Regions from separate parts of the Paenibacillus sp. fava2 genome, predicted to be linked through region 1. Evidence: riboswitches for the same ligand, from Rfam matches in the RefSeq annotation. Region 1 holds a riboswitch; each other region holds the start of a gene.

The links. Region 1 has a riboswitch for cyclic di-GMP ahead of AC4G46_RS02430 (choice-of-anchor A family protein). Riboswitches for the same ligand answer to the same signal wherever they lie in the genome.
Positions count from the first base shown of each region.
Region 2: linked by a shared signal. The riboswitch ahead of AC4G46_RS30810 (flagellar assembly protein A) and the one ahead of AC4G46_RS02430 (choice-of-anchor A family protein) in region 1 are both predicted to bind cyclic di-GMP.
Region 3: linked by a shared signal. The riboswitch ahead of AC4G46_RS03125 (transglutaminase-like domain-containing protein) and the one ahead of AC4G46_RS02430 (choice-of-anchor A family protein) in region 1 are both predicted to bind cyclic di-GMP.
Region 4: linked by a shared signal. The riboswitch ahead of AC4G46_RS14315 (hypothetical protein) and the one ahead of AC4G46_RS02430 (choice-of-anchor A family protein) in region 1 are both predicted to bind cyclic di-GMP.

Region 1 is NZ_CM177755.1:523,639-527,361, forward strand. Features, by position in the region: gene AC4G46_RS02425 (alpha/beta hydrolase) at 1-179, shown strand, start outside; cyclic di-GMP riboswitch class I at 1,309-1,399, shown strand; gene AC4G46_RS02430 (choice-of-anchor A family protein) at 1,490-3,481, shown strand; gene AC4G46_RS02435 (alpha/beta hydrolase) at 3,702-3,723, shown strand, end outside.
Region 2 is NZ_CM177755.1:6,985,887-6,989,609, reverse strand. Features, by position in the region: gene AC4G46_RS30810 (flagellar assembly protein A) at 1-1,362, opposite strand, end outside; cyclic di-GMP riboswitch class I at 1,394-1,484, opposite strand; gene AC4G46_RS30805 (FUSC family protein) at 1,798-2,898, opposite strand; gene AC4G46_RS30800 (ABC transporter ATP-binding protein) at 3,195-3,723, shown strand, end outside.
Region 3 is NZ_CM177755.1:678,098-681,820, reverse strand. Features, by position in the region: gene AC4G46_RS03125 (transglutaminase-like domain-containing protein) at 324-1,133, opposite strand; cyclic di-GMP riboswitch class I at 1,147-1,227, opposite strand; cyclic di-GMP riboswitch class I at 1,302-1,382, opposite strand; gene AC4G46_RS03120 (class D sortase) at 1,503-2,153, opposite strand; gene AC4G46_RS03115 (GtrA family protein) at 2,206-2,607, opposite strand; gene AC4G46_RS03110 (glycosyltransferase family 2 protein) at 2,597-3,574, opposite strand; gene AC4G46_RS03105 (glycosyltransferase family 39 protein) at 3,676-3,723, opposite strand, start outside.
Region 4 is NZ_CM177755.1:3,338,532-3,342,254, reverse strand. Features, by position in the region: gene AC4G46_RS14320 (ketoacyl-ACP synthase III) at 1-860, opposite strand, end outside; gene AC4G46_RS14315 (hypothetical protein) at 940-1,299, opposite strand; gene AC4G46_RS14310 (hypothetical protein) at 1,348-1,530, shown strand; cyclic di-GMP riboswitch class I at 1,490-1,580, opposite strand; T-box leader at 1,742-2,029, shown strand; gene trpS (tryptophan--tRNA ligase) at 2,126-3,124, shown strand; gene AC4G46_RS14300 (SDR family NAD(P)-dependent oxidoreductase) at 3,225-3,723, opposite strand, start outside.

The sequences.
Region 1 (3,723 bases):
GTATGCTGGAGAATGCCAGGGCCTTCCATGAGCGGCTGATCCCATATAACGGCTGCGGGCTCAGCCGGCTGTCCTATAAGGAATTCCAGGGCGAAGGACATATGTCTGTGCTGCAGCCGCTGTTCAGTCCGATGCTGCGCTTTGTTTTTGCAGCGGAAGGTGCTGAGCTCTGCATCTGAGAGTCTCCGGGAAGCTGTTCCATTTGACAAATCAGCAGTTTGCTTTATATTAGTAAGGGAGCGAGAGACCGTACTTATGCAAGCACAGGCTGGAACTACAACAATTGATGCTGCGCGGTGTTCCGGATTTTACCGGTTGCCGCGCTTTTCTTCTATATATAGGAGAAAAAAATGCCGTACAAAATGGTATGTATCGGGTGCCCGGCGGGTATCTTCTTAATATAGATCAGAGGTCAGGAAGGAGCGAATGCATAGGAAATGGGCAGTCTCCTAATTGCGTGGCTTTGTATGATATGTCTGTTTTTTACCTTCAGAGATAAGGTGAGCCGGAAAATTCTTTATCCTGTAGCGCTGGTCGTAGTGATCAGCACTTTGGGCTGCTGGACCATTTTAATGTAATTTTTAGCTTGCTATCAGCTTATTTTCAGGTAGATCCTTTATAGTGAATATACCAGACACCCCCCAGTGTTATATGGTACCCTGCAGGTCTTGCCAACTCCCATGGCAAGGCCTTTTTGTTTGCAACATAATATTTTAAAATAACAGTAATAATGTGATATTTTTCACAATAAAATATTTAGAATTGTTTTATATTGAATTTGAAATACTAAGGATAAGAATAATGCAGTTAAAAAAGGAGAATGATGATGAATCACGAAGGAAGTCTCCGCCGCGGTCTGGTGTTTGGCCTGTTTTTAAGTATTCCGCTCTGGATGTCAATGATCGGCTGGCTGCAGCTGTTATAATATTAAACCCACGCAAAGAACGAAGACTGTCTGCGGAGTGATCCGCGGGGAGTCTTTTTTACTTAAATCGGGAATATAATAATCTCAATAATAAGTAGTTCAAAACTACTAGAATGAAAATATTTTAAATACAACAATTTTAAGTAAATGAGTACGGGTATTCCTGAGCATGAGAGAGAATCAGTTGGAGAATAGATAGAATTATAGTGCTTTTCTGCATATAATCCGCCGTACAGGCTCTTTTTTGAAAAATTCCTAATGTTATTGGCAAAATATTATAAGGAATAGATTGACAATACAGAGGATCAGGGAATACACTGAGTTTAGTTCTAAAGTAACAAATGTCATAGACTATTTTCTCTATTACCAATTACATACCTTCTCATGTATAATCGCAAACCGCGCGAAAGTGCGGGACGCAAAGTCAGGAGTCTACAGCCTTTGAGAGAGGGCTATGATCGTCCGGCCGCCATGGAGCTTGTCTTCCTGGCGGTTTTTTTTATTTTTCAGGTGAAGGTGCTGCTATAACCAAAATTTATATCGCATCTTACGGGGGGATTATTAATGAAACGTAAATCTGTATTCAAATTATCTTTTGCACTGGCTATGTCTGCAGTCCTGCTGGTCGGCGGCTGGCTGGCTTCGGCCGGTCAGGGTGAAGTGAGAGCCGACAGTGCCCCCCTTCCGGGCGTTGCGGGTAAGTACAATGTGTTTATCCTTGGTGATCTCAAAGGCTACCATAGTGATTCTGAAGGCAGAATGGCTGCAGGCGGCAATATTACCCTTTCACAGGGCGGATATTCGGTAGGCCATAGCCTGAGTGCTGCGGAACGCTCAGAAATGGATTCGCTGGTGGCTGGCGGCAATCTGAGCTATGAGATGGGGGAAGTTAACGGTAACGCCGTGTACGGCGGCACTTATACAGGTTCAGGTAAACCGCGGGGCGGGACAGGAACCCTGCGGAAAGAAGCGAACGTTATTAACTTCGTCTCGGAGTTTGCCTTGCTCCGCGCTAAATCCCAGGAGCTTGCAGCTTTGACGGTGAACGGCAAGACTGAGGATAGCTATGGAAATATTAAATTGACCGGCACTGATCCTGTGCTGAATGTATTCTTGGTTTCAGGAAGCACGCTGACTGCCGCCAATGAGCTGCGGATTACTGCACCGGAGGGATCTACCGCTATCGTTAATATTGACGGAACTTCGGTCACGTTCAAGAACGGAAACGGGCTGACTGGCGTAAGCCAGAATAAGGTGCTTTATAACTTCCCGCAGGCAACGGCTCTGCGGCTGGAGAGTATCGGTGTAATGGGAACTGTGCTGGCACCAAACGCAGCGATTACCTTTAATAACGGGCAAATCAACGGGAGTATGATCGGTGCTTCCCTGGAAGGAAGCGGGGAATTCCATCATAAGCCATATACCGGCCGTGACAACGGAACCCCGGTAACACCAACAGCAACGCCAACGCCGGTTCCGACAAGCACAGCGACACCGGAGCCGACAACGGCACCGACAGCAACGCCGACGCCGGTACCGACAACAGCACCAACATCGACACCGACGGCAGCGCCGACAAGCACGCCAACGCCGGTACCTACTACAGCACCAACATCGACACCGACGGCAGCGCCGACAAGCACGCCGACGCCGGTACCTACTACAGCACCAACATCGACACCGACGGCAGCGCCGACAAGCACGCCGACGCCGGTACCTACTACAGCACCAACATCGACACCGACGGCAGCGCCGACAAGCACGCCGACGCCGGTACCTACTACAGCACCGACATCGACACCGACGGCAGCGCCGACAAGCACGCCGACGCCGGTACCGACTACAGCACCAACACCGACACCGACGGCAGCGCCGACAAGCACGCCGACGCCGGTACCAACAACAGCGCCAACACCGACGCCGACGGCAGCACCGACAAGCACGCCGACGCCGGTACCGACAACAGCACCAACACCGACGCCGACGGCAGCACCAACAAGCACGCCGACGCCGGTACCGACAACAGCACCAACACCGACGCCGACTTCAGGTACTCCGGCTACTGAAACGCCGGCAGCAACACCGACTTCAGGCACCTCTACAGCAGTACCGACAAGCGGTGTAACACCTGCTCCAACAGCACCGGCAACGGCTCTGCCGACGAGTGTAGTCGCTATTCCGGGCGGAACGCCGTTAACCCCGACCGGTCCGACTGTCATTGGAACGATAGTGACAGATGACGAACTGGCCATCGACGATAATCCTGTACCGCTTGGTCCAGGCGCAAGTGCAACGGCAGCCGCAGCTGGAGTGACAGTACCGCAGGCAACACCGGTGCCAAGTCCGACAGCCGGGCCGGGACCGGATGATGAAATTATTCTCGATGATGAAATTCCGCTGGGCGGTGTTACAGATCCCGGCACTACAGCAGCGGCAGCTGCTACATTGCCGCAGACCGGGGAATCGAGTCCCGCTCCGTATTACATTACAGGTCTGACGCTGGCCGCTTTGGGGCTGCTGTTAAGCAGAACCAGAACCGGCAAACGCAAAAGCTAGGAACAGTAAAGCCCGGCGGATGAACTAGAGATTCCGCCAGGAAGGCTTAAAGGCTGCTGCCGGAAGGGGTATAGCTCCGGGCAGCCTTTTTTATGCTGCTTTTCGCAAATGCCCATACGGCATGCTATACTTTGCAGACATTAGCAGCCGCAGGATATTAGGATATGGAACGGGCGGCTAACAAGCAGATGCTGATTGTAAGGAGGCGATACAGATGTGGATGATCATCATAGCAGCAATCA
Region 2 (3,723 bases), 810 kb from region 1:
AGGCTTGCCCTCGGCAAGCAGCTCCTGCAGCCCCTTCATCAGGCCGGGAAGATGGACGTATTTGCTCTCCAGCAGGAGCAGTATGACCAGCCCGTATTTCACGGGCTGCTGCCGGGAGCGGAGATTCTCCTCCAGGAGGAGGGCGGCGTTCCTGAGCAAGGACAGCTCATCAATCAGCTGTCCGGGAATTGTATACAGCCGGTGCTGTTTTGCCCCGCAGTCGCCGCAGTAGATGCGGCAGTCCGTTACTTTGCCGCGTATGATTACACTGCCGGTAGCGGCAATGACGGCATGACGGACATCGCCGAATATGTATACGTTTCCTAATGCCTCTATCGTGCAATGATCACCGATTCCACCCGGAAACATTACATCTCCTGCAAACCAAACTGCACTGTTAGCGGTGATCATACTCTTCTGCACTACATGCATATCGGGAAAATCAATGCTCATCATCCGGGTTCCCCAGCCTGTAATCCGCGGCCGGCCGTCACGGAGCGCAGCAATATCGCCGTTCGGGAGCAGCGAGTAGCAATCAGCAGGCTTCAGGATGATATCCTCCGGCGGGGGAGAGGGCAGAATGCTGCCGTAAACGTCAGAACCGGGCAAGCCTTCCTGCGGAGGCAGCCTGCGTGCCAGTATCCCGCCTGTCCGTACAGAAGGGATCCCTGGATAATCAAGTATATTCTCCGGATCAGGGACTTCACTGCTGCTGAATACTTCAGCGATAGACAGTCTGGCCAGGGGCTCAAGCCGTCCGTCTGTTCCCGGCAGCGGCGGTTTGCCCACTGCGATGCAGACCGGGAGATAAGTCGGATTATTCAGCTCGGCATACAAGGCAGGAATGTTGAGATTGGGAATGAAGGAGCTATTGGAGAGTTCGGCCAGAATCTGATTAACGGTCAGCCTGGAGAGCAGCAGATCATAGTTCGGCTCCGCCCGGACACAGACCTCAGCCGAAGCCGGGCAATTGACCAGCCTCCAGGCATACTTTTCGACCCGGTAGAGGGTAAAGTAGGCGCTTAGCCCGTCCTCAGAAACAGTAATCTGGTACTGCGGCTTCTCGCTGATTTCCCAGCTCAGATGGTCAGATGATGTAATGGCAACAGGCTCGGCTGCTTTGATCCGGTTAATCTTGAGGACAACAGGGTGAAGGGCAGAGATAACAGCAGCTTTGCCGCCGGGCAAGGGAGGTGTTATAAAAATCTGGTCATTCTGCACGATGATTCTCCCGTTCTTCTCCTCATTACCGGCTGTTCCAAACGGCTTGGAGCGGATGGAGGACTGTATGGGATCAGCAGTACTGAAGGCAGGCATGATACTGAACGCATGCCGTGGCTGTTCGAGAGTGTGGTTCGGCATTGTTATAACCTCGCTTCTAGTTTTATCAGAAACCGGCAGCCTGGCAGCCGTAAATGCGACAGCGCATTGTTAGGCCCATTGCTTTGCGTCCTGCCCTTTCGGACAGTTTGCCATTATACATGAGACATTGATAAACATTCAGCATGAGGTCATTTATTCGACTAGAATCGGCAATAAAAGATTCATAACTGGTGCTATAGTACTGAATTCCGACAAATGCTGCAAATAATCCTAATTTTAATACTTGTGCAGTGAGTTTTCAACTGTAAATTCATCCGAAAATTGCAGCTGGAGTACGGTGTAAGAGCCGGTATTGGGTCTTTATCTCCAGTCAGGCTCCGGGAGGCGGATTCTTAGCATGGAGGTTGACTCCGGACCTTTTTGGAGGAGACCCCAAAGCGTTAAGTGTTTATCCTAAAAAAGACCCTCCCAAGCTTAAAGCTTGTGGGAGAGTCCTTTGCTTCCGAGACGGATGCTGCGGGCGGATCCGCTTCTTACCGGAACGGCCGCTGCAGAAACGGCCGTATAATCGGCCTGTTCAATAACATCAAGCACCCGGTTCAGATGTGAAAAGACGGCGCCGAGATCGCGGATGGCTGTCAGCGGACATTCCGCCTGCAGCTCGGAGAACCAGGAGAGCTGCAGCTCCCGGGCCCGGCGCAGACATTCCGGCAGCGGCCGCCGGGCTTCGGCATCAGAAAGCGTCTTGGTGCCGTAGAGAGCGATGCAATCGGCTGCTGCAGCCATCACCTCATTCATCCGGTCCGAACCGGCGTAGTGGGCAGGCAGCAGGGTCAGCTCTTCAGCAATTTCCTGGATATAGAAATGAACCTTCTGCAGATGCGACGTGGCCTGGGTCAGCCCGCTCAGATCCTTGCGGCAGGGATAGTGCGACAGCGTGTACAGCAGCTCCTTCTGCAGGCTGCTGCTCTTCGCGAGCAGTCCGCCGGAGCGCTTCAGCATATCACGGGCCGGTTCACCGTTTCTGCCGCCCGAAGCGAGCCCACTTAATGAATCGGCCAGCAGCAGGCTTCCTTGAAGCGCCAGGCCCTTAACCTTGGCGAAGCCCTTGGGCGGGACAATAATCATATTGATCAACAGGGCGATGAGTACCCCGATCAGCGTCTCGGCAAGCCTCCATACGACATAATGGTCATGGTAGAAGGTAAGCGCGAGCACAGAGGTTACGCCGACCTGCGAGACGGCCTGGATGTTAATCCGGCAGGCGGTTGCAACGCCTATGCCAATCAGCAGAATCAGCAGGAGGGAGACGATTCCGACATCCAGGAAGCGTCCCACAATCAGGCTGACGGTTCCGCCGAGCACAATGCCAAGCAGCCGGTAACAGCCTTTTTCCAGGGAAGCCTTCACGGTGCCCTGTGTAATCAGAATCGCAGCCAGCGGTGCGAAGTATAGGTAATTATCGCCATAAAGACTGTGGACGGCCAGCCATGATAGGGAGGCAGCCAGGGTAATGCGTATCATATAAAGGGATAATCCAAATTTCTCAAGGCGGTCCTGTAACCCCTCGTTCATGTCGGTCATCTTCTTTCGTAAAAGGAGGAATTTTCAAGCTGTTTTCAGCCGTTTTCATTATAGCACTTCAGCCGGAGTGTGCAGCGGATAGATTTTACGAACTTGTTAAGATTCAGCCGGAGTTTTTACATTCTATGTTATCGCATATATGGGATTCATCCGATATGCTATATAATATGAAATGTTGTCGAAGCAGGGGCGGGATTGTCGGTACCGGCGGGGCTATGCCTGGAAGGAACCGATTGCGCACTGTCAGATAAGGGTAAAATAGGTTGTAATACATAAGGTAAGGGAGGTTGTTAGCTATAGCTACCCCGGAAGGCACTATTATTTCTTTTGACCAGGTTACTAAGCAATATGATGATGAGGAGGCCGTGTTGAAAGGCGTCAGCTTCGAGATCGAACGCGGCAAATTTTATACACTGCTGGGCCCCTCCGGCTGCGGCAAGACAACCATTCTGCGTCTGATTGCCGGCTTTGCCGAACCGACAGAAGGTTCGATTTATCTGAACGGTAAAATGATCAATCACATTCCCGCCAACGAGCGGCAGGTTAATACGGTATTTCAGGATTATGCCCTGTTCCCGCATCTGAACGTGTTCGAGAATGTGGCCTTTGGACTGCGGATCAAGAAGCTTAAAAAGGATGTTATCACCCAAAAGGTACAGGAAGCGCTGCGCTTCGTTAACCTGGTCGGCTACGAACAGCGTGCGATCAATGAAATGTCGGGCGGCCAGAGGCAGCGTGTAGCGATTGCCCGTGCGATCGTCAATGAGCCGCAGGTGCTGCTGCTGGACGAGCCGCTGTCTGCGCTTGACCTGAAGC
Region 3 (3,723 bases), 150 kb from region 1:
CTGCGAAAATCATCAGTTTTGGAATCACCGAAGTGAATTCCGATACTCACTCGTTGTTCAGTTTTCAAAGATCAAGCTCGTTGTCGCTTTCGATGTTCTCGTCAGCAGCAACTCTTATATAATATCACGTTTGTTTCAGAAGCGCAAGCTTTTTTTTTGAAATCCATTTTTCAATCAATTTCAGTCAAACTTTGACGCGCTCTAACAACGCTTACCTATAATACCCCACATCACTGACAAAAAGCAACCCCTTAATCAAAAAAAAGACAACCTGCTAAATTATATTAGCAGGTTGTCTCAATGTCACCGTATTATCATGGTTCTTAGTAGAATTTAGCAGCGCTATATTTGCTCGCAACTTTAGTCAGGCCAACGTCTTTGTTGTTTTTAGCCAGGCCAGCGTCAACTGTAGTATCAATTGTTACCCATTTGCCATTAAGCAGAACTTCATTCCAAGCATGATATGTCGATACATAGCTTGTGTTACCCATTACAAGCTTTGTTGGAATGCCTTCACTGCGAAGCATAGTAGCGAACAAGGAAGCATAGTCATAGCAAATGCCTTTATTGGAGAGCAGTGTGCTGTCATTGTTAGGAATATAGTCCGGTGTTACAGTAGCAGCCAATGCGTTGTCATACTTAACATTTGCTACGATGTAGTTATAGATCGCTTTTACCTTAGCTTCATCTGTAGTCAAGCCTTTTGTAAGCTGTTTAGCTTTCAGTACTGCTTTATCGGAAGAGGTCCATTTCACGTTCTGTACGGAGCTCAAGTATACGGCGTTAGCATTGCTGAGTTTAAGCTCAACATCTTCGGAAGACACCACTTTATATTTGTTACCGGTTGTGTTCTCAAGAACAGATACTTTATAAGTGCCGTTGCCTTGCTGCAGCGGGAAGGATTCTGTCGACTGGGAAGCATACAGATTGTAAGTATAGCTGTTGCCGTCTTTCGTAATCATAACCTTGATACGTTTGTCAGCAGGTACATCATAGGATACTGCAACAACACCTTGATCGAGCTTCGATGTATTCAACCAGCTTGAGTCTGCAGTTGCAGCTGAAGCTGTGCTTGTCTGAACGGAAGTGACAACTACGAACAATGTTAACAGCATGAAATAAAATTTTTTCATGGATAAAACTCCTTTCGGTAGCTGGCTGCCATCCTTACGGGAAGGCCCTCTAGCTTTGCGTCCCTACCTTTCGATAGGTTTGCCATTATCGTGTGCAGCTTTATCTATCTCTTAATCTACCAAAAATACTAGATTTTGGATTGAATAGCCAACAAAAAAAGCCCTTCATTCGGTAGCTGGCTGCCATCCTTACGGGAAGGCCCTTTAGCTTTGCGTCCCTACCTTTCGATAGGTTTGCCGTTATCGTGTGTGCTTTTATAGTTATATACTACCATATATTCGCCCAGATACAAGACCTATTTTACTAGAATTTCAGCATTTTTCAATAAAATTTTCGTTAATTCGCGCTGAATCCTTTTTTGTCTGTTTTCAAGAAAGCTTAGCATGAATAATCAGCCGGTGAGTCGGGTTAACCAGCGGATCACAGGTGATTAGGGTCAGGATTTTATCTTCCCCATTGCCGTTCAACACCGACACATCCGTCGGCTCCACTATAGAAATATCATATACTACGTACTGATACTCCTCTGCACTCGTCTTTATCTTGATGGTGTCCCCGATCTTTACTTCATCCAGCCTGTTAAAAAGCCTGCCGGCTGTTCTGGATCTGTGCGCAGCTATAGCCGCATTGCCTACCTCACCCAGCGGAGCCGTCTCCTTCATATGGGCGGCAGCATGCTTCATATTCGCCTTTGTCGCACCTTCAAGAACAGGAAGCTTCAGATCGATCCGGTCAATCTCAATGATTCCGGTGATTTTGCCGCCCACAGCAATCTCTTCAACGGGCTCCGCAGAAGGCTGTACCTCCTCCTCCTGCACCGACTCTTCAGCCAGCAGCTGGGTCACCTCCGCATAGGGCTTTTGCAGATCCGGTCCGGCTGTTGGTGCCAGTTCGCTGTAGGCTTGTTCAGCTTCCTCCAGCAGTTTAGCCTGCTGCCTGTCGTTGTACCACTCGCTTGCTTTGGGATACAGCATAATAAGGACGCCCGCCAAAATAATCAAATAGGAAAACTTGCGCATGAACATCCCCCTTTATATTCTTGAACAGGGCAGTCCCTGTCCGGGTAATTGCCTAGAACACCCACATACGGCTTCCGAAAAAGTTGATAATTACCGTTACGAACGTAACGAACACCTTGGCTATCAGCACCTGAATGCCGAAGCTGTCCGTCAGAAAATGCATCAGCAGCACCGAAATACCCAGCACGGCCAGATTGAGGATGATAAACCTCACCAGCTGGAGACGGTCAGAGCCGCGCTGGTTAGTTGCCCGGTCACGAAAGGTCACCTTTTTGTTCCAGAAAAAACTATTCGCTGTCCCTGCACTATAAGAAATGACCTGCGCTGGAGCGTTCATCATCCCCAGTGAATGCAGCAGTGTAAATACTGCAAAATCTATCAAGGTATTAAGCAAACCTACGGCGTTGAACTTTAGGAACTGGATAAACCCAGCGTTCAGTCTGTTACTTTTCATAACGTTTGCCTTCCCGTAGGTCCGGATATTCTCCGTCCTCGTACCCTCTCGTTTCCCTTACAATATACAGCGGCCGGTCTTTGGATTCATCATAGATCCGTCCGATGTATTCTCCGATTACCCCCAGCAGCATCAGCACGATGCCGTTAAATAGCAGATTGACGCCGACAATAGAGGTCCAGCCGGGAACTGCCCACGTCGTGAACAGCTTCTGAAACAAGATGAAGAAGAGATATAAGAAACTGGAGAAGGCCAAAAAGAATCCGACATAGGATGCTATTTTGAGCGGTTTATGGGAAAAGGAGGTGATGCCGTCCAGCGCAAACCGGACCATTTTCTTCAGCGGATACTTAGTTTCTCCGGCAAAACGCTCCTCACGCACATATTCGACCATCGTCTGGCGGAAGCCTACCCAGCTTACCAGCCCCCGGACATAACGATTTTTCTCCTTCAGGCCGCGCAGCACATCGCATACTTTGCGGTCAATCAGCCGGAAATCGCCTGTATCAGTCGGAATCTCCACGCTCGTCATGCTGCTCAGCAGACGGTAAAAGAGCTTGGCGGTTACCTTCTTGAACAGCGTCTCCCCATGGCGTTTAAGCCGCTTGGCATAGACAACCTCGTAGCCTTCCTTCCATTTCGCAATCATCTGCAGGATAACCTCCGGCGGGTCCTGAAGGTCGGCATCGATGACCACCACCGCCTGCCCTTCAGCATAGTCCATCCCGGCGGTAATCGCGACCTGATGCCCGAAATTTCGCGAGAAGTCAATCAGCTTGACATGCTCATCACGGCTGCTGATCCCGCGCATAATCTCAGCTGTACGGTCACGGCTGCCATCGTTGACGAAGACCAGCTCGTAGGAATCACCGCATTCGTCCATAACCTTCTTTAGGCGCTCATACGTATGCTGAATGACTTCCTCCTCATTGTACATCGGGACAACTACACTGTATCTGGCTTTCACCCTGTTTCCTCCTAAAAGTTTTATAAGCATGGGCTTCCCTGTATTACTTCGTACAAAACTTGCTTCGAAAGCATACGCTTAGTTACTTAGCCCGCTGGCCCCTAGAACACCCAGGAAGGGAACCAGCGCAGCACAATATTTACATAATC
Region 4 (3,723 bases), 2.8 Mb from region 1:
TAAATATCACCTATATAAGGAAATTTGGCTTCATCCTCCTGCAGCTTGCCGGCAATCTCTTTGATCACTGAAAGGTTCAGCTGGCTGAGAATGTAGTGCTTAACCTCTCTTTTGGCATATCCGTGTTTATGGAGCAGGCTTTCAATATTGGTCACTGCTGTAGGGAATGCCACATTGACATTATACTCGGGATGCAGATAGATCTTTTTTTCCTCAAGCGTAAGATGCTCTCCGAACATCTGGGTCATACCGGCAGACGGAAACAGCATGTCTTCCGCCTTTTGCGTATTGGTATAATAAGCGGAATCAATCAGTCCGGAGTCCCCTTCCTCTACCCGTTCCAGCAGAACCGCGCAGGCAGCATCCCCGCAAAGTCCTTTTGAAGCCAGATCCCCTTCTTTATAAAAGCGGGCGATCTGCTCAGAGCCGACAACCAGCGCATACCTTACTCCGGGATTGGTCATCATCGAACGGGCTGCCTGGTCTGCGGCGACTACCATTCCCACGCAGTTCGCATTGCTGTCGTATACAATACAGGACTGTTTCCCCCCGATTGCCTGGTGCAGCAGGGCAGCGTCAGTCGGCGCACTGTATTCATGGGTGCCCGAGGAGACAACGATCATATCGAGATCCTCTCCGCCAAGCCCGCTGCCCGCAAGCAGCGCTTTAGAGGCTTGAATGGCCATATACAGCGTGCTTTCTTCATAGGTGGTCGCATAATAACGATCCTTACGGCCAAAATACTCCCAAATACCAATAAGCTTGTCTGCAGCTTCGCCAGCCTGTTCAGCCAATTGTGCATTGCTAACTTTGAATGGCGGATGGTACACTTCAGTTCCTGCAATCCTTACGTTAACCATATCGGCCCACCTTTGTTAGTGTATTTGTTATTTTGTCAGCATGATACGTTAGAGCCGTCCGGTCTCTTGCGGGTCTGAGCTAGCCTTTTACAATAGCCCACGCTTCGTCCACAGTATCTACAAAATGGCCGTTAAAGCTGGCTTTTGGCGCTACTCGCTGCAATTGCGACTTGGCCACCACTTTAACCGGATTGACGAGAACGGCATGCTTGAAGCTGTTATACATCACGTAGCAGCGTTCAAGCACCGGCAGAATTTCTGCTTTGAAGGGTGCCATGTCCGTGCAGTCAATGATCAGCGACATCTCCTTCAGCGGCAGATGCGGCATCTGGGCTTCGAAAATATCCACCTCTTTAATGGTCTCTTCGAGGTCGGCAAACCCGTGCAGGCTGATAAAAATTGTATTCCATTCAGGGTGCATAGTTGTTTCTGCTATCATCTTAAGGACATCTCCAGTTCTGTTTGTTTGATAAAAGGAAGCAAAGGTATGAATCTTTCAGAATGTGTTCAACAGTTTTCAATAGTGATCAAAACAGGTCAAAGCGCTCCTGCCGGGCAGGCTGTTTCTGTATTACAGCATGATTGCAACTCTCCCTTGTTGTATTTAGACAACAAAAAAACCAAACTATATGAGCGTCCCCGCTGTCATGCCGCTGTTTCTGCGGTTTAGACCGGTGGCTTTGCGTCTTCCGCCTTTCGGCGGAGTTGCCTTTGTTCATCAGCTGGCGCCTCTGAATTACAAACATATTTGGTATTAAGTGTCTAGCTTTATTTATAATTCTACATTCAAATTCCCTAATCCTGCTTGTAATAACCGAAAAATTCCCAAAGGAACAGATTGACTCCACCTGCTTCTTAAGTTAATATTATCCACAATATCAGTAACAACGTTGACAAAGGGTAAGTAACCCTGTATTAAGGACTTCAGAGAGCCGGTGGACGCTGCGAACCGGTGTCCGGCACAGGTGTGAATGGACTTTGTAGTTGCTTTTCCGAACCGTCTGCAAGGATGCAGTAGGGAAATGCCGGGAATCCCGCCGTTATCACGGGAGCGGTATCGAGCTTCACATCTTTTGTGGACTCCGCACCGTATTGACCAGACCGGATACCTGCAGATCAAGCAGCGAAGCGGTTAATTAAGGTGGCATAACGATAACTTCGTCCTTAGCGGACGGAGTTTTTTTATTTGCTGAAGGGGGTGATGGCCATGGAGGATGGCTGGTGGTGGCGACGGATTATCACAAAATATACCAGGAGGAATTGGAATGAACAAAGAACGTATGCTCACAGGGGACCGCGTTACCGGCAAGCTGCACCTTGGCCATTACTCGGGCAGTCTCAAGAACAGGGTAATGCTGCAGGATCAATATGAATCGTTTGTATTTTTAGCGGATGTGCAGGCGCTGACGACCCATTTTGAACGGCCGGACTATATCCGCCGCCATATCAGTGAGATCACACTCGATTATCTGGCCGCAGGAATTGATCCTGAGCGGACTACCCTTTATATCCAGTCGCTGATCCCGGAAATTGCCGAACTGACTATCTATTTTTCCATGTTTGTTACGGTAAATCTGCTGCGGCATAACCCTACAGTGAAGGCGGAAGCGAAAAGCAGCCATTTTGATGAAATGTATTACGGATTTCTCGGTTATCCCGTCAGCCAGGCAGCGGATATTACATTCTGCAAAGCAACCGTCATTCCGGTCGGAGAGGATCAGCTGCCTCATCTGGAGCTTACACGCAAAATCGTACGCCGTTTCAATGAGCTGTATAAGCCTGTATTTGCCGAACCGCAAGCGTTGCTGAGTGAAACGCCGCGGCTGATCGGTACAGACGGCAACGCTAAAATGAGCAAAAGCCTCGGCAATGCCATCACCCTAGATTCTTCGACTGAAGAAGTCACGCGGACAATCAAAAGAGCGGTGACCGATCCTGCCCGTTTACGCAAAAATGATCCCGGCCATCCGGAGATCTGCCCGATTTACGCTTATCACCAGGCCTTTAACCCGCTGGAATCGGCAGAGATTAGGGAAGCCTGTGAACGCGGAAGCATCGGTTGTGCCGCTTGCAAGGAGCGGATCACCGCAAGTTTAGAGGAACTGTTCACGCCTATGCGGGAACGCCGGGCTTATTATGCGGCCAGACCCAAGCTGGTGGATGAGATTCTGATAAGCGGAACACAGCGTACACGAGCCATTGCCAAGGAAACAATGCGTGAAGTACGGGATGCGATGAGCCTGAACTATTTTGATAGAACCTAAAGTTGATTTTGCAAACCAAAATAAAATAGTGCCCTTTGCGGGGCACTATTTTTAAGCCTATATTCATTTAGATTAGCAGTTCATTCTATCGCCCGGCCAGTTACTGCCCCATCATCCCGCCGTCAACGGTGTAGAGCGAAGCGGTAACGAACGAAGCTTCTTCGGAGAGCAGGAAGTTCATGACAGCCGCAACCTCCTGCGGTTCACCGTAGCGTCCCATAGGTGTAGCTGCCTCATTAGCTGCTTTGAAGTCATCGGCGCTGCCTGAATTCTTCTCGATCTTGCGCATCATCTGCGTGTTGATGGTTCCCGGCAGTACGGCGTTGACACGGATACCGAACGGAGCCAGCTCATTGGCAGTAACTCTGGTCAGGCCGATCACCGCGTGTTTGGACATAATATAAGGAGACATTCCCGGAGCACCCATGAGACCTGCCAGTGAGGAGGTGTTAAGGATGGCGCCGGATTTTTGTTTTTTCATGACAGGAATGACGTACTGCAGCCCCAGAAATACGCCGCGGACATTGACGTTATACACCAGGTCGAGTGACTTCACATTCAGCTCTTCCACTAGCCCGGACGGGCCTTCAATCCCGGCA